Regions from separate parts of the Thermopolyspora sp. NPDC052614 genome, predicted to be linked through region 3. Evidence: riboswitches for the same ligand, from Rfam matches in the RefSeq annotation. Region 3 holds a riboswitch; each other region holds the start of a gene.
What was found. Region 3 has a riboswitch for cobalamin ahead of AB0K60_RS28650 (CbtB-domain containing protein). Riboswitches for the same ligand answer to the same signal wherever they lie in the genome.

Region 1: linked by a shared signal. The riboswitch ahead of metE (5-methyltetrahydropteroyltriglutamate--homocysteine S-methyltransferase) and the one ahead of AB0K60_RS28650 (CbtB-domain containing protein) in region 3 are both predicted to bind cobalamin.
Region 2: linked by a shared signal. The riboswitch ahead of AB0K60_RS20915 (ribonucleoside-diphosphate reductase subunit alpha) and the one ahead of AB0K60_RS28650 (CbtB-domain containing protein) in region 3 are both predicted to bind cobalamin.

The regions. Positions count from the first base shown of each region.
Region 1 is NZ_JBFATZ010000009.1:195,108-203,013, forward strand. It holds gene metE (5-methyltetrahydropteroyltriglutamate--homocysteine S-methyltransferase) at 49-2,274, opposite strand; cobalamin riboswitch at 2,391-2,531, opposite strand; cobalamin riboswitch at 2,734-2,858, shown strand; gene AB0K60_RS20930 (ABC transporter substrate-binding protein) at 3,061-4,083, shown strand; gene AB0K60_RS20935 (iron ABC transporter permease) at 4,080-5,168, shown strand; gene AB0K60_RS20940 (ABC transporter ATP-binding protein) at 5,141-5,962, shown strand; gene AB0K60_RS20945 (YcaO-like family protein) at 6,636-7,906, shown strand, end outside.
Region 2 is NZ_JBFATZ010000009.1:185,992-193,897, forward strand. It holds gene kdpA (potassium-transporting ATPase subunit KdpA) at 1-1,363, opposite strand, end outside; gene kdpF (K(+)-transporting ATPase subunit F) at 1,363-1,452, opposite strand; gene AB0K60_RS20905 (ATP-binding protein) at 1,848-4,424, shown strand; gene AB0K60_RS20910 (response regulator) at 4,421-5,089, shown strand; cobalamin riboswitch at 5,192-5,398, shown strand; gene AB0K60_RS20915 (ribonucleoside-diphosphate reductase subunit alpha) at 5,530-7,906, shown strand, end outside.
Region 3 is NZ_JBFATZ010000016.1:145,672-153,577, reverse strand. It holds gene AB0K60_RS28665 (VWA domain-containing protein) at 1-1,595, opposite strand, end outside; gene AB0K60_RS28660 (histidine phosphatase family protein) at 1,672-2,208, opposite strand; gene AB0K60_RS28655 (CbtA family protein) at 2,247-3,002, opposite strand; gene AB0K60_RS28650 (CbtB-domain containing protein) at 3,011-3,190, opposite strand; cobalamin riboswitch at 3,240-3,362, opposite strand; gene AB0K60_RS28645 (NADPH-dependent FMN reductase) at 3,761-4,351, opposite strand; gene AB0K60_RS28640 (MarR family winged helix-turn-helix transcriptional regulator) at 4,438-4,926, shown strand; gene AB0K60_RS28635 (hypothetical protein) at 5,137-5,727, shown strand; gene AB0K60_RS28630 (DUF2795 domain-containing protein) at 5,879-6,184, shown strand; gene AB0K60_RS28625 (DUF2795 domain-containing protein) at 6,215-6,400, shown strand; gene AB0K60_RS28620 (hypothetical protein) at 6,468-6,734, shown strand; gene AB0K60_RS28615 (peroxide stress protein YaaA) at 6,746-7,495, shown strand; gene AB0K60_RS28610 (NAD(P)-binding domain-containing protein) at 7,880-7,906, shown strand, end outside.

The DNA of each region.
Region 1 (7,906 bases), on a different contig from region 3:
GGGGCCGTACGGCCGCGGCTCGGGTCGCCGCGGCCGTACGCCGGAGGCTCAGCGGATCTCGGCGCGCAGGCGGCGGGCTACATCGACCATGGTGCGCAGGGCGGCCTCGGTCTCGGCGTAGCCGCGGGTTTTCAGGCCGCAGTCGGGGTTGACCCACAGCAGGCCGGGGTCCACCGAGGCGACGGCGGTGCGCAGCGCGGCCTCGATCTCCTCGGCCGTCGGCACCTGGGGGGAGTGGATGTCGTACACCCCCGGCCCGATGCCGCGCCGATAGCCGGCAGAGCGCAGCTCGTCCAGCAGTTCCATGCGGGAGCGGGCCGCCTCGACGCTGGTGACGTCGGCGTCGAGCTCGCCGATGGCGTCGATGATCTCGCCGAACTCGGCGTAGCACATGTGGGTGTGGATCTGGGTGGTGTCGGCGACGCCTCCGGTGGCCAGCCGGAACGCGCCGATGGCCCAGGCGAGGTAGTCCCGGTGGGCGGCCCGGCGCAGCGGGAGCAGCTCGCGCAGCGCGGGCTCGTCGACCTGGATGATGCGGATCCCGGCGGCCTCCAGGTCGCGGATCTCGTCGCGTAGCGCCAGCGCGACCTGCCGCGCGGTGTCGGCCCGTGGCTGGTCGTCGCGGACGAACGACCACGCCAGCATGGTCACCGGGCCGGTCAGGATGCCCTTGACCGGTCGTTTCGTACGGGACTGCGCATAGGTGACCCACTTCACCGTCATGGGCGCGGGCCGGGAGACGTCGCCGTGCAGGATCGGCGGGCGCACGTACCGGGTGCCGTAGGACTGCACCCAGCCGTGCTCGGTGGTCGCGTAGCCGTCGAGCAACTCGGCGAAGTACTGCACCATGTCGTTGCGTTCCGGCTCGCCGTGCACCAGCACGTCCAGACCCACGTCCTCCTGAAGGGCGATCACCCGGTCGATCTCGGCGCGCATCCGCCGCTCGTACTCGGCCTGGTCGATCGTTCCGGCCCGCAGCTCGGCGCGGGCCCGCCGGACGTCGCCGGTCTGCGGGAACGACCCGATGGTCGTGGTGGCCAGGACGGGCAGGCCCAGACCGGCCCGCTGCGCGGCACGGCGACGTTCGAACGGGGAGCGCGACGTGCCCTGTCCCAGCGCCTCCAGCCGAGCCCGCACCCGCGCGTCCACGACGCGCTTCACCCGCGTCGCGGGTCTCGTTCTGTGCCCTTCGCGCAGCGCCCGGCCGATCGCCGTCACCTCGGCGGTCTTCTGCCGGGCGAAGGCCAGCCTCTCCCGTAGACGCGGGTCCAGGCCCGTCTCGGCGTCCAGGTCCAGCGGGACGTGCATCAGCGAGCAGGAGGTGCTCACCACCAGCCGGTCGGTGAGCCCGAGCAGGGTCGCGCACAACGACACCGCCCTGTCGACGTCGGCCCGCCACACGTTGCGGCCGTCCACGACCCCGGCGACCAGCGTCTTGCCCGGCAGGCCGCCCGCCGCGGCCAGCGTCTCAAGGTTGCCCGGCCCCGCCACGAAGTCCAGGCCGATCGACTCCACCCGGGTTCTCGCCAGCACCTCCAGCGCGTCGCCGATCTCGCCGAAGTATGTCGCCACCAGCAGCCGTGGCCGGCTGGGCAGCGCCCCCAGGCGCCGGTAGACGCGCCGCAGCGCGGCCAGTTCCCCGGCGGTACGGTCGGCGGCCAGCACCGGCTCGTCCAGTTGCACCTCGGCCACGCCGGCGCCGGACATCCGCTCCAGCAGCTCGGCGTACACCTCCGTCAGCTCGTCCACCAGTTCCAGCGGGGCGAATCCCGGCACGGCCGGCTTGGCCAGCAGCAGGTAGGTCAGCGGGCCGACCAGCACCGGGCGGGTCCGGATCCCCAGCGCGGCGGCCTCGGCGTACTCGCTCAGCGGTTTGCGCCAGTCCGGCCGGAACCGGGTGGCAGGCCCCAGCTCAGGGACCAGATAGTGGTAGTTGGTGTCGAACCATTTGGTCATCTCCAGCGGCGGCACCCCGTCTGTCCCTCGCGCCATCGCGAAGTACGGGTCGTCCAGGCCGGCGAACCGCTCAGGTGTCGCGCCCAGCATGACGGTGGTGTCCAGCACGTGGTCGTACAGCGAGAAGACGTTGGACGGGACGGCGTCCAGCCCGGCTTCGGCCATCTGTCGCCACATCTGCCGCCGCACCTCGGCGGCGACCTCCTCCAGCCGACCGGCGTCGGCGCGACCGGCCCAGTGATCCTCGATCGCCCGCTTCAGCTCCCGGCCGGTGCCGATGCGGGGATACCCCAAAACGGTCGTGGTGACCTGACTCATGGCGTCCTTCCCTCGACTGTGCCATGCCGGTCCACAGGCATCGGGAAAGGCCGCCACCGGTCCTCCCGCGAGACCATGGACCACCGCGCGCCACACGGGACGCACGGGCGGCGGGCAGGTCTTCGGACTCGTGGGCGTCGTGCTCGTTCCTACTGGCCGTCGCTTCCCAGACGGACATCCCGTCCAGTGCTCATGACGGCGGTCGTTCCCACTCACCGCTGCGGGGCAGTCCCGGAATTCCACCGGGTTCCCTCTTACGACGCCCGCCGCCGCACGGCGCCGGGCGAACCAACCGCGCCGCCAGCATAACCCCCCGATTCGGCCCGGCGACATCGGCCTGGCCCGAAGCGCCGCCTGATCGCCGCCGCGCGACAGGGCCGCCGGCCCCGGACCGGACGGCCGATCCGCCGCTGGTGGCGGAAGGGCCCTCGTGTCATGATGGCGCAAAGGCGAGCGCGGACGAGGAAGCCGGTGTGAGACCGGCGCGGTCCCGCCACTGTGATCGGCGAGCGGATCCCCACTGAGCCACTGCCCCTGGGGGTGGGAAGGCGGGGACGAGCATCGACCCGAGAGCCAGGAGACTCACGCGGTCGCCTCCTCAATGAACTGGGGCGGATCTCCCCGGAGAGGAGCGGATCGGCGTGCCCGACGAGCCGAGGGAACGTGCCATGTGCCCGTGGCGCGCGGTTGCCGCATGGGCGGGCGCCCGGTGGCCTTCGTCGTGCGACTCCCCCCGCATGCCGGTAGTGCCGCCCCGTTGTGCACATCCCGTGAGAGGAACCGTCCATGACGGGCAGACGTCCCCTGTCCCTGCTGCTCGCCCTGCTGTCCGCTCTCATCTCCGCCGCGCTGGTCGCCGCCTGCGGAGCCGCTCCCACTGATGACGCGACCACCGGCCGGGCGACCGCCCCGGCCACGGACTCCGCGCCTGCCGCGGGATTCCCGGTCACCATCGACAACTGCGGTGTCACCACAACGTACGAGAGTCCGCCGCGGCGGGCGGTGTCGATCAACCAGCACGCCACCGAGGTGATGCTCGCGCTCGGCCTGGAGCAGTCGATGATCGGCACCGCCTACCTCGACGACAAAATTCTGCCCGAGTACCAGGCGGCGTACGACGGCGTGAAGGTGCTGGCCAAGGAGAACCCCTCCTACGAGGCGCTGCTGGCCGAGGAGCCCGACTTCGTGTACGGCGGCTTCGCCAGCGCCTTCGACGCGAAGGAGGGCCGCGCTCGTGACGCGCTGGGCAAGGCCGGCATCAAGACCTACCTGAACATCGAGGAGTGCCCGAGCGGCCCGGTGACCATGCCCATGATGGACCAGGAGATCCGCAACGTCGCCAAGATCTTCGGCGTGCCGGATCGGGCCGAGAAGCTCATCGCACGACTGCGCGCCCCCTTGAGCGAGGTCCAGGAGAAGCTCGCCGGAGTGACGCCGGTCAAGCTGTTCGTTTACGACAGCGGTGATAAGACCGCGTTCACCGCCGGCGGCAAGGGCATCGGCAACGAGATCATCAAGGCGGCGGGCGCCGAGAACGTGTTCGCCGACGTGGATAAGGCGTGGGGCGACGTGTCGTTCGAGCAGGTGGCCGAGCGGGCGCCCGAGTGGATCGTCATCTACGACTACGGCGACCAGCCGGTGGCCGACAAGAAGAAGTTCCTCTTGTCGAATCCGGCGCTCGCGGACGTACCGGCGATCAAGGAGGAGCGGTTCGCGGTGCTGCCGCTGTCGTCGGCGGTGCTCGGCGTGCGGGTGCCGTCGGCGGTGGACTCGCTGGCCCGCCAGATCCACGCGGACAAGTTCAAGTGAGTGAGCTTACCGAGGCGGCGCGGGGCGTCGACGCGCCGGCCGCCGTCGCGCTGCCGCCGCGGCGGCCGGGGCCGCCGTATCCGCTCGTGATCGGGCTGCTCGTGCTGCTGCTGGCCGCGGCGGGCACGGCGGGCATCGCGGCCGGGTCGATCAGCCTGCCGGCCGGGCAGGTGTGGGGGATTTTGCTGCACCGTATCCATCCGGCGCTGGCCGACCAGGTCTGGACCCCGGTGCGGGAGACCATCGTCATGGACGTGCGGCTGCCGCGCGTGCTGCTGTGCGGGGTCATCGGGGCGGGCCTGTCGGTCTGCGGGATGGCGCTGCAGGCCCTGGTGCGCAACCCGCTGGCCGATCCGATGTTGCTGGGCGTCTCCTCGGGCGCCAGCGTCGGTGCGGTGGGCGTGGTGGTGTTCAACCTGACGCTGTTCGGGGCGTTCTCGCTGCCGTTCGCCGCGTTCGCCGGGGCGCTGGCCGCGCTGGTCGCCGTCTACTTCCTGGCCAGGTCGGGCGGGCGGATGACGACGGTGCGGCTGGTGCTCGCCGGGGTGGCGACCGCCGAGGTGCTGTCGGCCGTCGCCAGCTTCCTGGTGGTGACCTCCGGCGATCCGCACAAGGCGCAGTCGGCGGTGCGCTGGATGCTCGGGGGCCTGGCGGGCACCACCTGGGCGATGGTGGGCGTGCCCGCTGCGGCCGTCCTGCTGGGCACCGCCGTGCTCCTCGGCGTCAGCCGTCCGCTGAACCTGCTGCTGGCCGGGGAGGAGGCGGCCGCCTCGCTGGGACTGGACGTGCACCGCTTCCGGGCGGCGTTGTTCGTGCTGGTCGCCATGGTGATCGGGACCGTCGTCGCGGTTAGCGGGACCATCGGGTTCGTCGGGCTGATCATGCCCCATGTGGTGCGGTTGCTCGTCGGCGCCGACCATCGGCGGGCGCTGCCGGCCACCGCGCTGCTCGGGGCGGCGTTCCTCATCCTGGCGGATCTGTTCGCGCGGACTCTGATCACGCCCGAGGAGATCCCGGTGGGGATCGTCACGGCCCTGGTCGGCGGGCCGTTCTTCCTATGGCTGATGAGGAGGCGGGCGCGGTGACGGCGCGGGCGGCCGAGCTGGCCGTACGAGAGGTGTCGGTGCGCGTCGGCGGCAAGGATCTCGTGCGCGGGGTGAGCCTGGACGTGGCGCCTGGTGAGGTGCTCGGGCTGGTTGGTCCCAATGGCGCGGGCAAGTCGACTCTGTTGCGCACGCTCTACCGGGCCCGGCGGCCCACCTCCGGCCGGGTGCTGCTCGACGGGCAGGACGTGTGGCGGATGCCGGGCAGGTGGCTGGCCCGGCGGCTGGCCGCGGTCCTGCAGGAGACCGGCGGCGACTTCGACCTGACCGTCTACGACGTGGTGGCCATGGGTCGCACCCCGCACAAGCGGGCGTTCGCCGGCGACGACGCCGACGACCGGACGATCATCGCCGAGGCCCTGGAACGGCTCGACGTGGCCGGGCTGGCCTATGCGCCCTTCGACCGGTTGTCGGGCGGCGAGAAGCAGCGGGTGCTGATCGCGCGGGCGCTGGCGCAGCGGCCGGGCACGATGGTGCTGGACGAGCCGACCAACCATCTGGACCTGCGCCACCAGTTCGACGCGCTGCGTCTGGTGCGCGGGCTCGGGGTCACCACGGTGGTCGCGTTGCACGATCTCAACCTCGCCGCCGCGTTCTGCGACCGGATCTGCGTGATGCACGGCGGCGAGGTGGTGGCGCTTGGCACCCCGCGCCAGGTGCTGACGCCCGCCCTGCTCGCGGACGTCTACCGGGTCGAGGCCGAGGTCACCCCGCATCCGGAGACCGGCATCCCCCATGTGATTGTGAAAACCGGAGGGGGTGACGCCGCGAACTGAAGACCCCGCGCGATTGGCCGGACGCCGTCCCGGTGTTGTCGTCACGCGCTTCAAAGGAATTGGAGTCCCGCGACCAGGTAATGGTTTCGACCGGCGCCTCCGGAAACGATCGCCGCATCCTTTGGCGATTTGGCCGCATTCGGGTCATTCATTACTGTTCATGGCGGCGGCGCGAGCGGCCGGCGCAACGTGAACTCCGGGTACGGACGAGCGGGCTGCTCGGCCGCAGCGGGCCGGCCGAAAAGGGTACGCTCGCCGAGCCGAAACTGGCATTTCGGCGCACCACATGCTGCCTTCATCGCCGGGTGCCTGACGGGATCAAATGCGACTACTGCGCAGCGCTTCCAAAATCAATTCCTTGAAGTCGCGACGCTTCCGTGCTTCAGTAGTTGCCATAGACTAGCAACTGCATATCACTTGCAGTAGTGCGTGATATGCACGGCCGAAGGAGGACACACATGAGGCACGCCGGTTTCGCCGAGCCCGAGGACCTGCAGTCCTGCGTGAAGTCCCACACCCCCGCGGTGGACGCGCCGTTCGAGTGGCGTGAGGAAGAGGACGACGAGTAGCCGCCGTCGGCGGTACGGCCGGGGCCCTCGCCGGTCCCGGCCCCCGGGGGAACGACGGCCGGCCATGACGGCCGTCCACGATGGCCACAGGTGAGAGGAGCCGCGTGCGACGACCCCGCCCACTGGTAGACGAGGAACTCGGGCTGATCAGCAGGATCCGGCGGGATCGGCCGCGCGCCCCGGTCGTCCCGAGCATGATCTCCTACTCCGCCTACCCGGCGAGCCACCCGGATACGGCGTCCGTCCACCAGGTGACCGGCGGTGCGAGCCTGGGCGACGACGACGCGGCGCGCAAGGCCGCGATCGGCGAGGCGGTCGAACGCCACTGCGCCGACCACGTCCCCGATGGGCTGATCCGTGCCGGGTTCCGCACGCTGGCCGAGCCCGCCGTCGATCCCCGGACGTTCGCCCTCTACTCCAAGGGCCAGTACGAGGCGCGGGGCTTCCCGTTCACGCCGATGACGGCGGATCTGGAGATCGCCTGGACCGCCGCCGAGGACCTGGACGGCGGACGCGTCCTGGTGCCCGCCTCGCTGACGTACGTCAACTACTTCCGCGGCCCGCGCCGGGAGGAGCCGCCGACGAACTACCCCGTGCTGGCCGGGACGGCGGCCGCCGACTCGCCGGAGCGGGCGCGCGAGGCCGCGCTGCGGGAGGTGCTGGAACGCGACGCGGTGACCTTGTGGTGGCACAGCGGCGCCCCGGCCTCCCCGCTTCCGGCGCCGGCCGAGGGCCCCTTGGCGACGGGGTTGCGGGAGGCCGCCGAGGCCGGGCTCGCGGTGTCGCTGCTGCGGGTGCCCTCGACGTTCGACGCGATGGTGGCCGCGGTCTTCGTGGAGGACCGGCGGCGCCGGGTCGTGGGGTTCGGCAGCGCCTGCCGGGCCACCGCCGAGGAGGCCGCCGCCAAGGCGTTCACCGAGGCGATCGGCACCTACGAGACCGGGCTCGAACTGCTCGACGGCGACGGCCCCTTCTGGCGCGGGGTCCGGTGCGGCGCGATCACCCGGCGGCCCTACCTGCCGTACCGCGAGGACCGGGCCTACCTGGACGATCTGCGGCACGGCTGGCGCGACCTGAACGACGTGCGCATGCACGTCCAGGTGTATCTCGACGAACGCCTGCAGGACGCCGTACTGGACCGGCTGCGCGTGCCGTCCGGGCCGCCGCTCCCGCCCGAAACCGTCGGACCGCTGCGGTCGCTCGCCGAGCAGGGGCTGCGCGTGTACGCGGTGGACCTGACGACGCGGGACGTGCGGGCGGCGGGGCTGAGCGTGGTCCGGGTGCTGGTGCCGGGCCTGTACGGCAGCGCCCCGGCGGCTTTCCCGCTCCTCGGCGGAAACCGGCTGGCGGCCGAGCCCGTCGCGCGTGGCTGGGT
Region 2 (7,906 bases), on a different contig from region 3:
CGTACAGGACCTCCGAGAAGCCGTGCGGGCCGGAGTTGAGCATGCCGGCGCGCTGCTCCGGCGAGCCCATGGCCAGCGCGGTGCCGGTGAGCACCAGGGCCGGAGTGACCAGGAAGTACAGCGAGGCGAGCTTGATCTCGCGGGCGCCGATCTTCTTGCCCAGGTACTCGGGGGTGCGGCCGACCATCAGCCCGGCCACGAAGACCGTGATCACGGCCAGGACCAGCATGCCGTACAGGCCCGCGCCGGCGCCGCCGGGTGCGACCTCGCCCAGCATCATGTTGACCATCGCCACCATGCCGCCCAGGGCGGTGAAGGAGTCGTGGAAGGAGTTCACCGCGCCGGTGCTCGTCAGGGTGGTGGAGGCGGCGAACGTGGCCGAGTCGGGCACGCCGAAGCGCACCTCCTTGCCTTCCATCGCCGCGCCGACCGCCTGCGGCACGGTGCCGCCGTGCGCGATCTCCAGGGCGGTCAGTACGGCGATGCCGGTGAAGGCGAGCACGCCCATGATCGCGACGATCGCGTACCCCTGCCGCCGGTCGCCCACCATGCGCCCGAAGGTGCGCGGCAACGCGATGGGGATGAGCAGGATGAGGAGGATCTCGAACCAGTTGGTCCAGTTGGTGGCGTTCTCGAATGGATGGGCGGAGTTGGTGTTGTAGAAGCCGCCACCGTTGTTGCCGAGTTCCTTGATGACCTCCTGGCCGGCCACGGGCCCGCCGGTCATGTTCTGGGTGCCGCCGGTGAGCGTGGTGATCTCGTGCGGGCCGGTGAAGTTCTGCACCAGGCCGCCGGCGACCAGGATGAGGGCGCCGGCGAAGGCGATGGGCAGCAGAACGCGCACGGTGCCGCGGACCAGGTCGACCCAGAAGTTGCCCAGCTCATCGGTGCGGCTGCGGGCGAAGCCCCGCACCAGCGCGATCGCCACCGCGATGCCGACGGAGGCGGAGACGAAGTTCTGCACCGCCAGGCCGGCCATCTGCACCAGGTGGCCCATGGTGGACTCGCCGGAGTAGGCCTGCCAGTTGGTGTTGGTGACGAAGCTGACGGCCGTGTTCCAGGCGATGTGGTCGGTCACCGGGGGAAATCCCAGGCTGAGGATCAGCTTGTCCTGCAGCCGCTGGAAGGCGTAAAGGAACAGGATGGAGATCGCGGAGAAGGCCAGCACGCTGCGCGCGTACCCGCTCCAGCGTTGTTCGGCGTCCGGCCGCACCCCGATGAGACGGTAGATCACCCGCTCGGCGGCGAGGTGCCGGGTTCCGGTGTAGACGCGGTACATGTAGTCCCCCAGTGGCCGGTGCGTGGCCGCCAGGGCGAGGATGAGGGAGGCGATGAACAGCAGTCCCGCCGTCGTCGAGCTCATCAGAAACGCTCCGGGAACAGCAGGGCGGCGACCATGAAGATCACCAACAACACGACCACGATCAGGCCGACGGCGTTGACGGCGCTCATAGCCGCTCCACCGCCCGTACGGCGAGGCTCAGGATCACGAAGATCGCGATTGTCAGGGCGACGAAGATGACGTCGGCCATCCCCACTCCTCACGTTCTGCCGTCACCGGCGGATTCGCCGGCCGTCGAAAAGATGAAATACGGCCTGAGTGGTGATGTGGGGGATCTTGACGGGTTCTCTACGGTGATGGAGCGAATTTTGACGCCGCCCATACACGGCCGACGCACGCCGTCGGTCCAGCGGAGGGCGTATGGAAGACGTAAAAATCAGGGTGATAGGCGTAGAGAACGCGTCAAGAATGTCCTGAACGGTCGGCTCCCGGATTTCCTGGTCATATACCACTGTTCCAACGGTCAGTGGATGGCGAGGTGCCGGGCTGGAAGCTGGTGATCGCGTTGGCGCGCGGGCGGTTGCGGATATATCTGGGGGCCGCGCCCGGAGTGGGCAAGACCTACGCGATGCTGAGCGAGGGCCGCAGGGCCCTGCGCCGGGGCCGGGACGTCGTGGCCGGGTTCGTGGAGACGCACGGACGGGCGAACACCGCCGCCCTGCTGGAGGGCATCGAGACCATCCCACGCAGACGCATGGTCCACCGGGGCGCCACCTTCACCGAACTCGACCTCGACGCGGTGATCGCCCGCCGGCCCAGGATCGCGCTGATCGACGAGCTGGCGCACACCAACGTGCCCGGCGCGCGCAACGCCAAGCGATGGCAGGACGTGGAGGAGATCCTGGACGCCGGCATCGACGTCATCTCCACCGTCAACGTCCAGCACCTGGAGTCGGTCAACGACGTCGTGGAACGGATCACCGGGGTGCCGCAGCGCGAGACGGTGCCGGACGAGGTGGTGCGCCGCGCCGATCAGATCGAGCTGGTGGACATGTCGCCCGAGGCGCTGCGCAGGCGGCTGGCGCACGGCAACGTGTACACGCCGGAGAAGGTGGACGCCGCCCTGTCGAACTACTTCCGGGTGGGAAACCTGACCGCGTTGCGCGAGCTGGCCCTGCTGTGGGTCGCGGGAAGAGTCGACGAGCAGCTCGAACGCTACCGGGCCGAGCACGGCATCGGCGGCACCTGGGAGGCCCGCGAGCGGGTGGTGGTGGCGCTGACCGGCGGGCCGGAAAGCGACATCCTGATCCGTCGCGCGGCGCGGATCGCCGCGCGCACCAAGGGGGCCGACCTGCTGGCCGTACACGTCACCCGATCCGACGGCCTGTCCGGCGGAGGGGACGGCGCCGACCTGGCCCGCCAGCGCACCCTGGTGGAGAGCCTGGGCGGCACCTACCACCAGGTCGTCGGCGACGACGTCCCGGACGCCCTGCTGGACTTCGCCCGCGGAGTCAACGCCACCCAGCTCGTGCTGGGCGCCTCCCGGCGCGGCCGGTTCGCCCAGGTGCTCGCCCCGGGCGTGGGTGTGGAGACGACGGCCAGATCCGGGCCCATCGACGTGCACATGGTCACGCATCCCGAGGCGCGGCAGGGACGGCGCAGGCGGTCCCGCTCGCGCGCCGCGCTGACGCGCAAGCGGCGCGCCGTCGGCTGGGCGGTGGCGTTGGCGGGCGCCCCGGCGCTGACGGCCACGCTCCTGCCGTTCCGGGACGTGCTCGCGCTGCCGAGCGAGATCCTGATGTTCCTGCTGCTCGTGGTCGGCGTCGCACTGGCCGGCGGGCTGTGGCCGGCGCTGACCGCCGCGATCGGAGGCTCACTGCTGCTGAACTACTTCTTCACCATGCCGTTGCACGAGTTCACCATCGCCGCCCCGGACAACCTCTTCGCGCTGATCGTGTTCGTGGTGGTGGCCGCGGCGGTGAGCGCGATCGTGGATCTGGCCGCCCGGCGTACCCGGGAGGCGGCGCACGCCACCGCCGACGCCGAACTGCTGTCCACCCTGGCCGGGCACGTGCTGCGCGGCGAGGCGGCCCTGTCCTCGCTGCTGGACCGGATGCGCGAGACGTTCAACCTGGCCTCGGTGACGCTGCTGGAGCGCAGGCCCGGCACGGTGCAGGGGCCGGACGACCAGTCCGACCCCGACGCGTGGCGGATCGTGGCCACGTCCGGCGGCCCCCCGTGCACGTCCCCCGGAGCGGGCGACACCGACGTGGTCATCGACGACAATCTGATGCTGGCCGCGCGGGGGCGGCTGCTGGCGGCGTCGGACCGGCGGGTGCTGGAGGCGTTCGCCGCCGAGGCGGCCGTGGCCCTGCGCCAGGAACGCCTCGCCCGGGAGGCCGAGCAGGCCCGGCCGCTGGCCGAGGCGGACAAGATGCGCACGGCGCTGCTTGCCGCGGTCAGCCACGACCTGCGTACGCCGCTGGCCTCGGCCAAAGCCGCCGTGGAGAGCCTGCGCGCCCGCGATGTCGACTGGTCGCCCGACGACCGGGAGGAACTGCTCGCGACGGCCGACGAGTCGCTGGGCCGGCTGGACCGGCTGGTCGCGAACCTGCTGGACATGAGCCGGTTGCAGGCCGGCGTGCTCGGAGCGGCCCGGCAGCCGGTGGCGCTTGAGGAGGTCGTGCCGCGCGCGGCGGACGATCTGGGCACGGCGCGGGGGAGGATTCTGACCGAGGTCTCGATGGACCTGCCCGAGGTGCTGGCCGACCCGGTGCTGCTGGAGCGAGTGCTGGTCAACCTGATGTCCAACGCCGTGCGTTACTCGCCGCAGGACACCCGCATCCTGGTCACCGCGAGCCGGCACGGCGCCCACCTGGAGATCCGGATCATCGATCGCGGACCGGGCGTCCCACCGGAGGCGCACGAGCGGATCTTCCTGCCGTTCCAGCGGCTCGGCGACCGGGACACCCATGTGGGCGTGGGCCTGGGCCTGGCGCTCTCCCGCGGGCTGACCGAGGCGATGGGCGGCACACTGGTGCCGGAGGAGACCCCTGGCGGAGGGCTGACGATGATCCTCACCTTGCCGATCGCCGACGAGGCGGTCGCCGAAGAGGCGGAGCGGGGGCGGACGTCCGCGTGACCCGCATCCTGATCGTGGACGACGAGCCGCAGATCCTGCGGGCGCTGCGGATCAACCTCGCCGCCCGGCACTACGAGGTGGAGGTGGCCGCCGACGGCGCCGCGGCGCTGCGCAAGGCCGCCGACACCCACCCCGACCTCGTGCTGCTCGACCTCGGCCTTCCCGACATGGACGGCGTGGACGTCATCCACGGGCTGCGCGGCTGGAGCACCGTCCCCATCGTCGTGCTCTCCGGCCGCGCGGGCAGCCAGGACAAGGTGGACGCCCTGGACGCCGGCGCCGACGACTACGTCACCAAGCCGTTCGGCATCGACGAACTCCTGGCCCGCGTGCGCGCGGTGTCCCGCCGCGCCGCCATGACCGAGGCCGAGACGGCGCGGGTCCAGATCGGCGACCACCTGGTGGACCTGGTGGCCAAGTCGGTCTCCGGCGGCGTACGGCTGACGCCCACCGAGTGGCACATGCTCGAACTGCTGATCCGCAACCCGGGCAAGCTGATCAGCCAGCGGCAGATGCTGACCGAGGTATGGGGAGCGCAGTACGTCCGCCAGTCGCACTACCTGCGGCAGTACATGGCCCAGCTCCGGCGCAAGCTGGAGCGGGATCCGGCCCGTCCCCGTCATCTCATCACCGAGCCGGGAATGGGGTACCGATTCCTTCCCTGAGCTCCCCGCTCGGCTCCGCTGTCGGCTCCGCCGGACGACACCGTGTGTGACACGCTTCGCACCACGAGATGTTGGGTGTGACTTTTCAGATCAGCTCTATATATGGTGTTCCCTGCAGCCGGTTCGGTTACCCAGCCAGGGTGGCCGAGGCAAGAGGGAACCCGGTGGAAATCCGGGACTGCCCCGCAGCGGTGAGTGGGAACGACCGCCGTCAAACGCACTGGGCCAAGGGCCTGGGAAGCGACGGCCAGTAGGCAGCGAGCAGCACGCCCACGAGTCCGAAGACCTGCCGGCCGCGGCCGTACACGATCCACCGTGTGCGGTGGCTCCGAGGCCGCGCGGGACGGCCGACGGCACCGGGCGCGAGGGCTGTGCGGTCCCTTGCCGGAGCCTCCTGCGCGTGTTCTCGGTCATGACCGAGTTCACGAGGGGAGAGCGCAGTGACGGTCACCGGGGATCCGACCACCGACCCGGCCGAGGCGACGCCGGAGAATCCCGCCGCGCCCGCGCCGCGGCGGGTCCAGATGCACGTGCGCAAGCGCAACGGCACGACCGAGCCGGTCGACGTCAACAAGATCGTACGTGCGGTGGGACGCTGGGCCGACGATCTGACCGACATCGACCCGATGCGGGTGGCCACCAAGACGATCAGCGGCCTGTACGACGGGGCCACCACCGCCGAGCTGGACCGGCTGTCGATCCAGACGGCCGCCGAGTTGATCGGCGAGGAACCGCAGTACTCGCGCCTGGCCGCGCGGCTGCTGTCCGGCTACATCGACAAGGAGGTCCGCGGCCAGGGGGTGGCCTCCTTCAGCCAGTCGATCCGGCTGGGCCACGCCGAGGGGCTCATCGGCGACGAGACCGCGACGTTCGTCGCCGCCAACGCGCGTAAGCTCGACGACGCCATCGACCTCTCCGCCGACCTGCGGTTCGAGTACTTCGGGCTGCGCACGGTCTACGACCGCTACCTGCTGCGGCATCCGTCCACCCGGCTGGTGGTGGAGACGCCGCAGTACTGGCTGCTGCGCGTGGCGTGCGGGCTGGCCGAGACGCCCGCCGAGGCCATCGGCTTCTACCGGCTGATGTCGTCGCTGGCCTACCTGCCGAGCTCCCCGACGTTGTTCAACTCCGGCACGCGACACACCCAGATGTCGTCCTGCTACCTGGTCGACTCGCCCCGTGACGAGATCGGCTCCATCTACGAGCGCTACGCGCAGGTGGCGCAACTGTCGAAGTTCGCCGGCGGGATCGGCATCGCCTGGTCCCGGGTCCGTTCCCGGGGCGCGCTGATCCGCGGCACCAACGGCCACTCCAACGGCATCGTCCCGTGGCTGCGCACCCTCGACGCCTCCGTGGCCGCCGTCAACCAGGGCGGGCGCCGCAAGGGCGCGGCCTGCGTCTACCTGGAGCCCTGGCACCCGGACGTGGAGGAGTTCCTGGAGCTTCGCGACAACACCGGCGAGGACGCCCGCCGTACCCACAACCTCAACCTGGCCAACTGGATCCCCGACGAGTTCATGCGCCGCGTCGAGGCCGACGGCGTGTGGTCGCTGTTCGACCCCGACGAGCTCCCCGAACTGCCCGACCTCTGGGGTGAGGCGTTCGACGAGGCCTACCGCGCCGCCGAGCAGGCGGGACGGTACGTCCGGCAGGTCAGGGCCCGCGACCTGTACGCCAGGATGATGCGCACCCTCGCCCAGACCGGCAACGGCTGGATGACCTTCAAGGACGCCGCCAACCGCCTGTGCAACCAGGCGGCCGAGCCCGGCAACGTGGTGCACCTGTCCAACCTGTGCACCGAGATCATCGAAGTGTCCAGCGACGCCGAGACCGCGGTCTGCAACCTCGGCTCGGTCAACCTCGCCGCGCACCTGACCGTCGGCTCCGGGACGGCGGGCGTCGACTGGGAGCGGCTGCGCGCCACCGTCCGCACCGCGGTCACCTTCCTGGACCGCGTGATCGACATCAACTACTACCCCAGCGAGCAGGCGGCGGCGTCCAACCCGCGCTGGCGGCCGGTCGGGCTTGGCGTGATGGGCCTGCAGGACGTCTTCTTCGCGCTGCGCCTGCCCTTCGACTCGCCCGAGGCCAAGGAATTGTCCACCCGCGTCTCCGAGGAGATCTACCTGTCGGCGCTGGAGACCTCCGCCGCCCTGGCCGAGCGTTTCGGCGCCCACCCCGCCTACGACCAGACGTGGGCGGCGCGCGGCCGGCTCCACCACGACCTTTGGGGTGAGAGCGGCACCCAGACCGAGCGCTGGAACGCGGTGCGCGAGCGGATCGCCGCCCACGGCCTGCGCAACTCGCTGCTGATCGCGATCGCTCCCACCGCCACCATCGCCTCGATCGTCGGCGCCTACGAGTGCATCGAGCCGCAGGTGTCCAACCTCTTCAAACGTGAGACCCTCAGCGGCGAGTTCCTGCAGATCAACAACGCGCTGGTGGCCGAGCTCAAGACGCGCGGCCTGTGGAACGAGCGCGTCCGAGCGGCCATCAAGCAGGCCGAGGGCTCGGTGCAGGGCATCGCCGAGCTCCCGGAGGACGTGCGCCGGTTGTTCCGCACCGCGTGGGAGCTGCCGCAGCGCGCGCTGATCGACATGGCCGCCGCGCGTGCGCCGTACATCGACCAGAGCCAGTCGCTCAACCTCTTCATGAGCGCCCCGACGATCGACAAGCTCTCCTCGATGTACCTGTACGCCTGGAAGTCCGGGCTGAAGACCACCTACTACCTGCGCTCGCGCCCGGCCACCCGCATTCAGCAGGCCACCGTCCCCGTCGCGAACAAGTCCGAGGACGCCCTCGCCTGCTCGCTGGAGA
Region 3 (7,906 bases):
GCGGCCATCGAGCCGCTGGCGTCGACGACGAAGAGCACCAGGTTGCCCTCTCTGCCCTCGCGGACGACCTGCCGCAGGTCGTCCTGCCGGAGCAGGAGGCCCGGTCCGGTGCGGCCACGCCGGGCCTGGTGGGGTGCGGCGGCCAGCAGCGTCGCCGTCACGTGGATGTCGTGGGCCTTTCCCTGCGGCAACCGGGCTCCGATGCCCCGGCCGTGCCGGCCTCGCGATCGCGAGCGCCGCCCGGCGGCGCCCTCGCCGACCCCCGGCACCTTCAGCAGGGGCACCCGGTACGGCGCGGCGACGGCGGCGACCTGGCCGGAGCCGTCGCCGGATCGCCGTCCCGTCTCCTCCGGCCGGGCGTCGTCGGCGTCGCGGCCGCCATTCCCGGCGTCCTCCCGGCGGCCGGTCGGGACCCCTGGCCCCTCCGGTTGTTCCGGCGGGGCCAGGGGGCCCGGCCGGGTCTGTTCGGTCGCCCCTGTTTCCCGTTCCTGGCCCGCTGGATCAAGCCCAGAAATATCCGGATTCGTCCCATCGGGCGGCGACTCCCCGCCACCGCCGTCGGGCGGCACGTCATCGTCGGGACCGGAGGTCTGCCTCAGCAGCTCATCCAGCAACTCCTCGTCCAGCCCCGGCGCGTCGAACGGGTCACGCCGCCGCCGGTGCGGCAGCGACAGGCGGGCCGCCGCCCGCACATCCTCGGTCGTCACCGCGTCCCGGCCGTGCCAGGCCGCGTGCGCGATCGCCGCGTTCGCGGTCACCAGATCGGCCCGCAACCCGTCCACCTCGAACGCCGCGCACACCGTCGCGATCTGCCGCAGCCGCGCGTCCGGCAGTCGCACCGCGCCCACCCGCGCCCGCGCCTCGGCGATCCGCCGCGCGAGCCGCGCCTCCTCTTCGGCCCACTCCGCCGCGAACCCCTCCGGATCCGCGTCGAACGCCAGCCTCCGGCGTACCACCTCGGCCCGCTCGCCGGGATCCCGCGACGCCCGCACCTCCACCGTCAGCCCGAACCGATCCAGCAACTGCGGCCGCAGCTCGCCTTCTTCCGGATTCATCGTGCCGACCAGCAGAAAACGGGCAGCGTGCCGTACCGAGACCGACTCCCGCTCCACATAGCAGGTGCCGAGCGCCGCCGCGTCGAGCAGCAGATCCACCAGGTGATCGTGGAGCAGATTGACCTCGTCCACATACAGCACCCCCCGATGGGCGGCGGCGAGCAATCCCGGCTCGAACGCCTTCACCCCCTCGGTCAGCGCCCGCTCCACGTCGAGCGACCCGACCAGGCGATCCTCCGACGCCCCGACCGGCAGCTCCACCAGCGCCGCGGCCCGCCGCAGGCGATGCTCGCCGGGCTCGTGCGGCCCGTCCGGACACGCCGGATCCGGCGCGCCGGGATCACAGGCGAACCGGCACCCGGACACCACCTCCACCTGCGGCAACTGCGCGGCAAGCGCCCGCACGATGGTCGATTTGGCGGTCCCCTTCTCCCCGCGCACGAGCACCCCGCCCACCCTCGGCGAGACCGCGTTGAGCACCAGCGCCAGCTTCAGATCATCGAGCCCGACGACGGCGCTGAACGGATAGGTGACGGTCACGAAGCGGCCTTCCCCTTGATGCGTACGCCTTGACGTGCACCTTGACGTGTACGCCGCCGACCGGCGGCGGTGACGGTCACGTCGCGGCTGTGTGGTTGACGTAGTGGTTGACGTAGGCGACCCGCCAGCCCTCGCCGGCGAGGGCGATCTCGGTGGCGGACAGCGGCGCGATGTCGAAGCGCGCGGCGGGCACGATCCCGACGCCGAGCGCGTGGCCGAGCGCCGCCCGGATGACGCCGACATCGCACACCACGACGACGTCGGGCGTGACGCGCATGGCGTCCATCCAGGCCGCGACCCGCACCGACATCGATCGAAGGCTCTCACCCCCGTGCGGCGCCGCGTCCGGATCGGCGAGCCAGGCGGCCAGCGCCTCCGGCTCCTCCTCGGCGATTCGCGCGTACGGCCGGCCGCGCCAACGCCCCGCGTCCGCCTCCGCGAGATCGACGGCCACCTGCGGCACCATCCCCAGCGCGTACGCGGTCTGCGACGCGGCCCTGGCGGGGGAGACCCAGACCTTCCGCCCGGGCTCCCCGCCGAAGACCCTGCCGTCCGCCTTGGCGAGACTCGCCGGGTCGGCCTCGTCGTCGCCCGGAAAGCAGGCACCCCGCATGCCCCGCGTGGTGGCATGCCGGATGAACAACACGCCGCCTACCCGGCCGCGGCGGTCGCCGGTCGCCGGGCCGCCCGGTCGGTGACCCACCCGAACAGCACGCCGAACGCCGCCCAGAACACCAGTTGCGTGCCCAGCGACGCCATCCTGAACTCCCACAGCAGCGTCGCCGGGAAGCCGTCGGGGACCTCGTTGATCGCCGGAAGCAGCAGCCACGCGGCGATCACCGGCACCAGGAAGGCCGCCACCGCCGCCGCCCAGCGCTGCCACGGACCCGAGTCGACCCTGCGCGCCGTCCCCACCGCGATGACCGTGGCGGCCAGGCCGACCAGGACCATCACCACGTAGAGCGCCGTACGACCGTTGATCGTCTCCGGATTCCCCACAGCAGGCGGATTAGCCGGATATTTCAGGAACGGCACGAGAATGACGGCGAGAAACGCCACCCCAGCGGAAACCACCGCCAGCAGCCCGTCGTCCCGCGGCCCGACCCGGCCACGCACCCCGGCGTACACCAGCGCGAAGATCCCGCCGACGGCGAGCCCGTAGAGCCCGGTGGCGAGGAACAGCCCGGCCTTCTGCACCGGCCTGCTCACCACAACCTCGTCCCCGTGCGAGTGACCGCCCTCCTCGGCATGCCCGTGACCGGCCTCCCCGGCCGAAGCGGCACCGGCCTCCTCCAGCGCGATCGCGGCGTCCACCCGCGGCTCACCCACGAAGAAGGCGAACGCGCCCGCGACGAATCCGGCCAGCAGGCCCACCAACAGGCCCCTGACCAGCAGGGTTCGAACCACGCCCGCCCCTAGTGGCAGGGCACGCCGAGCAGGTGCCGCCCGTCGTGCATGAGCTCATGCAGAAGCGCTCCTGCCTGTGACACGGCCCCGTTGTCCATCAATACGAGATAGGCGATCAGCAACAACACAGGTACGGCCAGCAGCCATGGACGCAGCCGCGGCAACGGAATGGACGTAGGAGCGGACATGCCACTCATCAGAGTGCCTCCCCAGGGATAGACGCGTCCCGAACAGTGAGGTCACAACAGCCCAAGCGACCTGGCTCCCGGGATCCGCATCCCGGATACAGTGGCGCGTCCGCACCGGCCTCTCACCGGATTTCCCTTGGACTCTCGTGAAATCATCCGCAACGTACCTTTTTGTACGGTCCGCGTCAACGAACCGTCCCGCACGGCCGTCCACCCGGCCACCACACGCGACCCCGAACGTGGAGGAGGGATCCATGGACTCGGCACCCCGATCGGCTCACGTGACACACCCACGCGCCGTGCATCGGGCGAGGACGGCGGTTACGGCCTGTGGATTCTCGACCAGTTGGCCGATGTCTACATCACTACCGACGATCAAGGCAAGACGGTAGGCGCGCTGACGCATGCGAAGGCGATCCTGGGGAGGGTTATCCCTCCCCTGGGTGGGCCTGTCGGATAGCGCCGACTTCTCCGATCAGCGGTGCAGGCCGAGCCCCAGCACCGTGCATGCCTTGGCCGTGTGATCGAGATGATGACGAGGGCGGGGTCGGCCGACGTGTTGGCGCTGGTTCAGCCGACGATCGCGGCTGCCTTCGACTTGGCCTCGCGTACCTCGCGTAGCGCGCCGGACCAGGCGATGAGCTGGTCGAGCATGCCGTGGACCGCGACGTCGAGGCCCTCCGGCGGGACGAAAGCGCCGGTGGAGAACGAGGGGAGCAGCGGGATGGCGGGCTGGGTGCGGACCGTCGCCACCTGGAGTTCGGAGAGCACGAGTCGCAGTGCCTCGGCGGCTCGGACGCCTGCGGCCCACCCGCCGTAGCTGATGATGCCGGCGGCCTTGTCGTTCCACTCCCGGTAGATGTAGTCGAGCGCGTTCTTGAGCGCGCCGGGGAAGGAGTGGTTGTACTCCGGGGTGAGGAACACGAAGCCGTCGAAGCCGTCGATCAGTGCCGACCAGTTGCGGGTGTGGTCGTGCTCGTACTGCTGGTGGGTCGGATTTCCGGCCTCGTCGAGGTTGCCGAGACCGTGGCGGGCGAGATCGATCAGTTCGTAGTCGGCGCCGCCGTGTGCGCGTGCCGTCTCCATCGTCCAGGCGGCGATCTGCTCGCCCCGACGTCCGGGTCGGGTGCTGCCCAGGATGATGCCAATGCGGAGTGCCATGATGCTCCTTCCATGGGAGTTGTCACGTCAACTCTAGGACTAGTGGAGTTGATGTGACAACTCGCCTGTCCGGTATCATTTGCGCCATGGCGGAGACTCGTACGCTGAAGCCCGAGGAGTGGGAGCTCTGGGACCTCTGGACGCGCGCCCAGCGCCTGCTCGTCCGGGAACTCGACCGTGGCCTGCAGCGTGACTGCGGCATCTCGAAGGCCGAGTTCAGCGTGCTGATGACGCTGTGGCAGGCACCCGGCCGCCAGATGCGCGTCGGCGAACTCTCCGCCTCGCTCGACTGGGACAAGAGCCGCGTCTCACACCAACTGACGCGTATGGAGAACCGCGGCCTCGTGCAGCGGACCCAGTACGGGGCAGACGGCCGCCGCGCGGGGATCGGATTGACCGCCGAGGGCCGCCGCGCCACGCAGGACGCCATCGGCGTCCACGCCGGCAACATCCGCCGCTACTTCCTCGACTTGCTCACCCCTCAGCAGGCCGCGGAAATCCGCGCCTGGAGTGGTCGGCTGATCGACCGCATCGAGCCACACCGCAGCGAAACCACCGGCGACGACGCCGCTTAGCAAGCTCCGTCGGCTCTGTCCGCCGGGTCAACGACCAGGATGCCGATGGGGTGACGAAGCTCATGGCGTGGCTTCCCGCCGTGGGCGGCCTCCTCGTCCTCCGCTGCCGGGCCCGCGCCGCCGGGCTCTGATCGGGGCGTCGGCCTTACATCGTTATGGGGGCGATGGCCTGGGCAGGTGGCCGGGTGGAGGGCGAAGGAGGGGGTTTCGATGGCCGGCGAGGGCGACAGACAGGACGAGCGACGCAGGCTGCGCGAGCAGAACAAAGGCACCACCTTCGACCCCGATCTGCACAACAGGGGCGGCGATGTGGGTCCTGCGTCGATTCGCGGCTCCAACCTCGGCCCCGGCGACGCCCGCGACGAGGCCGAGCCCAAGAGCGGCTACTCCGAGCCGATGGGGCACATGGCCGGACGCGACGACGAGTACACCGTCACGGCGGGGTCGGACGAGAAGTCCGTGGGGGCGCGGACCGACGAGGTCGAACCGCACTCCGAGACGTGGGGGCCGAGCCCGCATCCGACGCCGGAGGTGGCGGAGGAGGGGCGCGGCCGCGGCGGACGGCCCGGGTTCCGGGTACGGGGTCCGGTTGACGAGCGGCTGGAGGGGCTGATCGACGACAGTCCGGAGTACGACGACATCGGGCCGGGCGCCCGGGAGCCGCAGGGTGGCGGCCACGTGACCGGCGATATGGAGTGGGCGAACTCGGATGCGGACGATCCGGACGCCGGGTCGGGCCGCACGGACGCCGATGACGGCGGGTACCTGCCGGGCGAGGGCACCGGCCGCCCCTTCAGGTGACCGTGCGCTGCCCCGCGGTGCCGGATCGCCGGTGACGCAACCGGCCGGAGCGGGGATCGGCGCTGTCCTCGCGGTGCCGGTCCGGTGGCGGCGGGCGGTGTGAAGGGCCTGGTCACGCGGTTGAGTACGGCGTGACGGGTAGGGGACGAGCATGAAATTGCGTGATACGCGTCCGGTGAAGGAAGCGCTGAACGATCTTGACTTTCCCGCGGACAAGCAGCGGATCGTGGAGCACGCGCGGCGGCACGGGGCCGATGAGGCAACCGACAGGGCGCTGTCGGCGCTGCCGCTCGGCGACTATGCGGGCATGGCCGAGGTGTTGCGTTCGGTGGAGGTGGATCCGGCGCCGGATCGGACCGAGTCCGAACGGTTCCAGCAGCGTTCGCGCGGCCGGAAGGCCGTCGCCGAGCACCTGCGTCCAAGGGAGAAGACCCCGATCGAAGAGGAACTCGAGTAGGCGGGGAATGGCATGTCGCATCCTGATCCCGTGCACGTGAGCGACGCGCTGTCGGCCTTCCCCTATCCGGGCACGCAACGGGAACTGCTGCGTTTCGCCAAGGAGAAGGGCGCGGACGAGAGCGTCGTGCACGCTCTCGCCGCGCTTCCTGCGGGCACCTACGCGAACTCGGCCGAGGTGATGCGCACGATCATCGACAAGATCCGCTCGGGGTGACGCGTCGGTCGCGGCACCATGACGCGCCCGGTGGCGGCCGGACATCATGCCGCGATGAGCGCAGTCGATGAGGCTCCTGGCGTCGCAGGTGGCCTACGGCGTGATGCGTGTCGTCGGCGCGGTCGTGCTGGTGGTGGTCGGGGTGCAGTCGCTGTGGCAGGCCCGGCGGGGCCGCGCCGAGGCGCCTTCGGAGCAGCCGGACGCTGGCGGGACCCGGGCGGTAGGCGGGGGGGCGGGAGGCGGGGCGGGAGATGAGGTCGTCGGTCATCTGCCGCCGCCGGGCGACGACGGCCGGCGCATGCTGTGTGCGGCGGCCGGGTTCCCGCGCTTGTAGGGTGGGGCATCGTGCTGATTCTGCTGCCGGCCTCGGAGGGGAAGGCGGAGCAGGGAAGCGGCCCGCCGTTCGGCGCGCTGTCGTTTCCCGGTCTCGACCGGTCTCGTGAGCGGGTGCTCAAGGCCCTGATCAGGGCCTCACGACGGCGTGACGCGCTGGACGTGCTCGGGCTGACGCCCGGTCTGGCCGGAGAGCTGGACAAGAATCTGGCGTTGCGGACCGCGCCCGCTTTGCCCGCTGGGGCTCTTTACACGGGTGTTCTGTACGACAACCTGGGGCTGGCGGCCCTGTCGGACGAGGCGGCCAAGCGTGCTGAGGAGAGCGTGCTCATCTTCTCCGGGCTGTGGGGTGTGCTGCGCGTCACCGACCGCGTGCCGCCGTACCGGCTGTCGATGGGCGTCAGCCTGCCGCCGCTAGGGGGGCTTGCGGCGTTTTGGCGGCCGGCGGTGTCGAAGGAACTCGACGGCGTCGATGGGCCGGTCGATGGGCTGGTCGTGGACATGCGTTCGTCGGCGTACGCCGGGGCGTGGCGGCCGGGGAGCCGGTCGGTTGGGGTGCGGGTGCTGCGCGGTGGCAAGGTGGTCAGTCACATGGCGAAGGCGACTCGTGGGGTGATCGCTCGGGCGCTGCTGGAGGCCGGGGCCGATCCGGGCACGCCGTACGAGCTGGCTGAGATGCTTGGCGAGCTCGGCCATGACGTGCGGCTCTCCGACGAGCCGGCCGCAGGGCGCGCGTGGACCCTGGACGTGCGGGTCTCCTGAGATACGGCCTCGGCGGCGAGGCCGGGTCGATTCCGTCCGGTTGACCGGCTATTTGGCCGATGGGGGCGAGATCTACTTTTTTGAGGTGGTCCTTCTGGACCGTCCTGCAGTGTCGTATCAACGGACGATCTAAGGGCACACGTAATCTGTCGTGTGTGACGTCTGAACCTGTTTCGGACATGTCGCGTGCGTATCCACCGGTCGTATCGGACTGGCCGCTTTCGGGCGGGGGAAATTGGCGGAGCGGTTGGTGGAAATCCGGTCGTGCATGCCGCTTTTCCGTAGAACGGGGCAGGTGGGGGCATCTCTTCGGCAGTCGCTGGCCCATTGCGAGGAGGTCATCGGCGCGCCGGGCCTCATAGTGGAACGATCCAAGGAGAAATGATGGCGCGGATCTTCGTTGTCGGATCC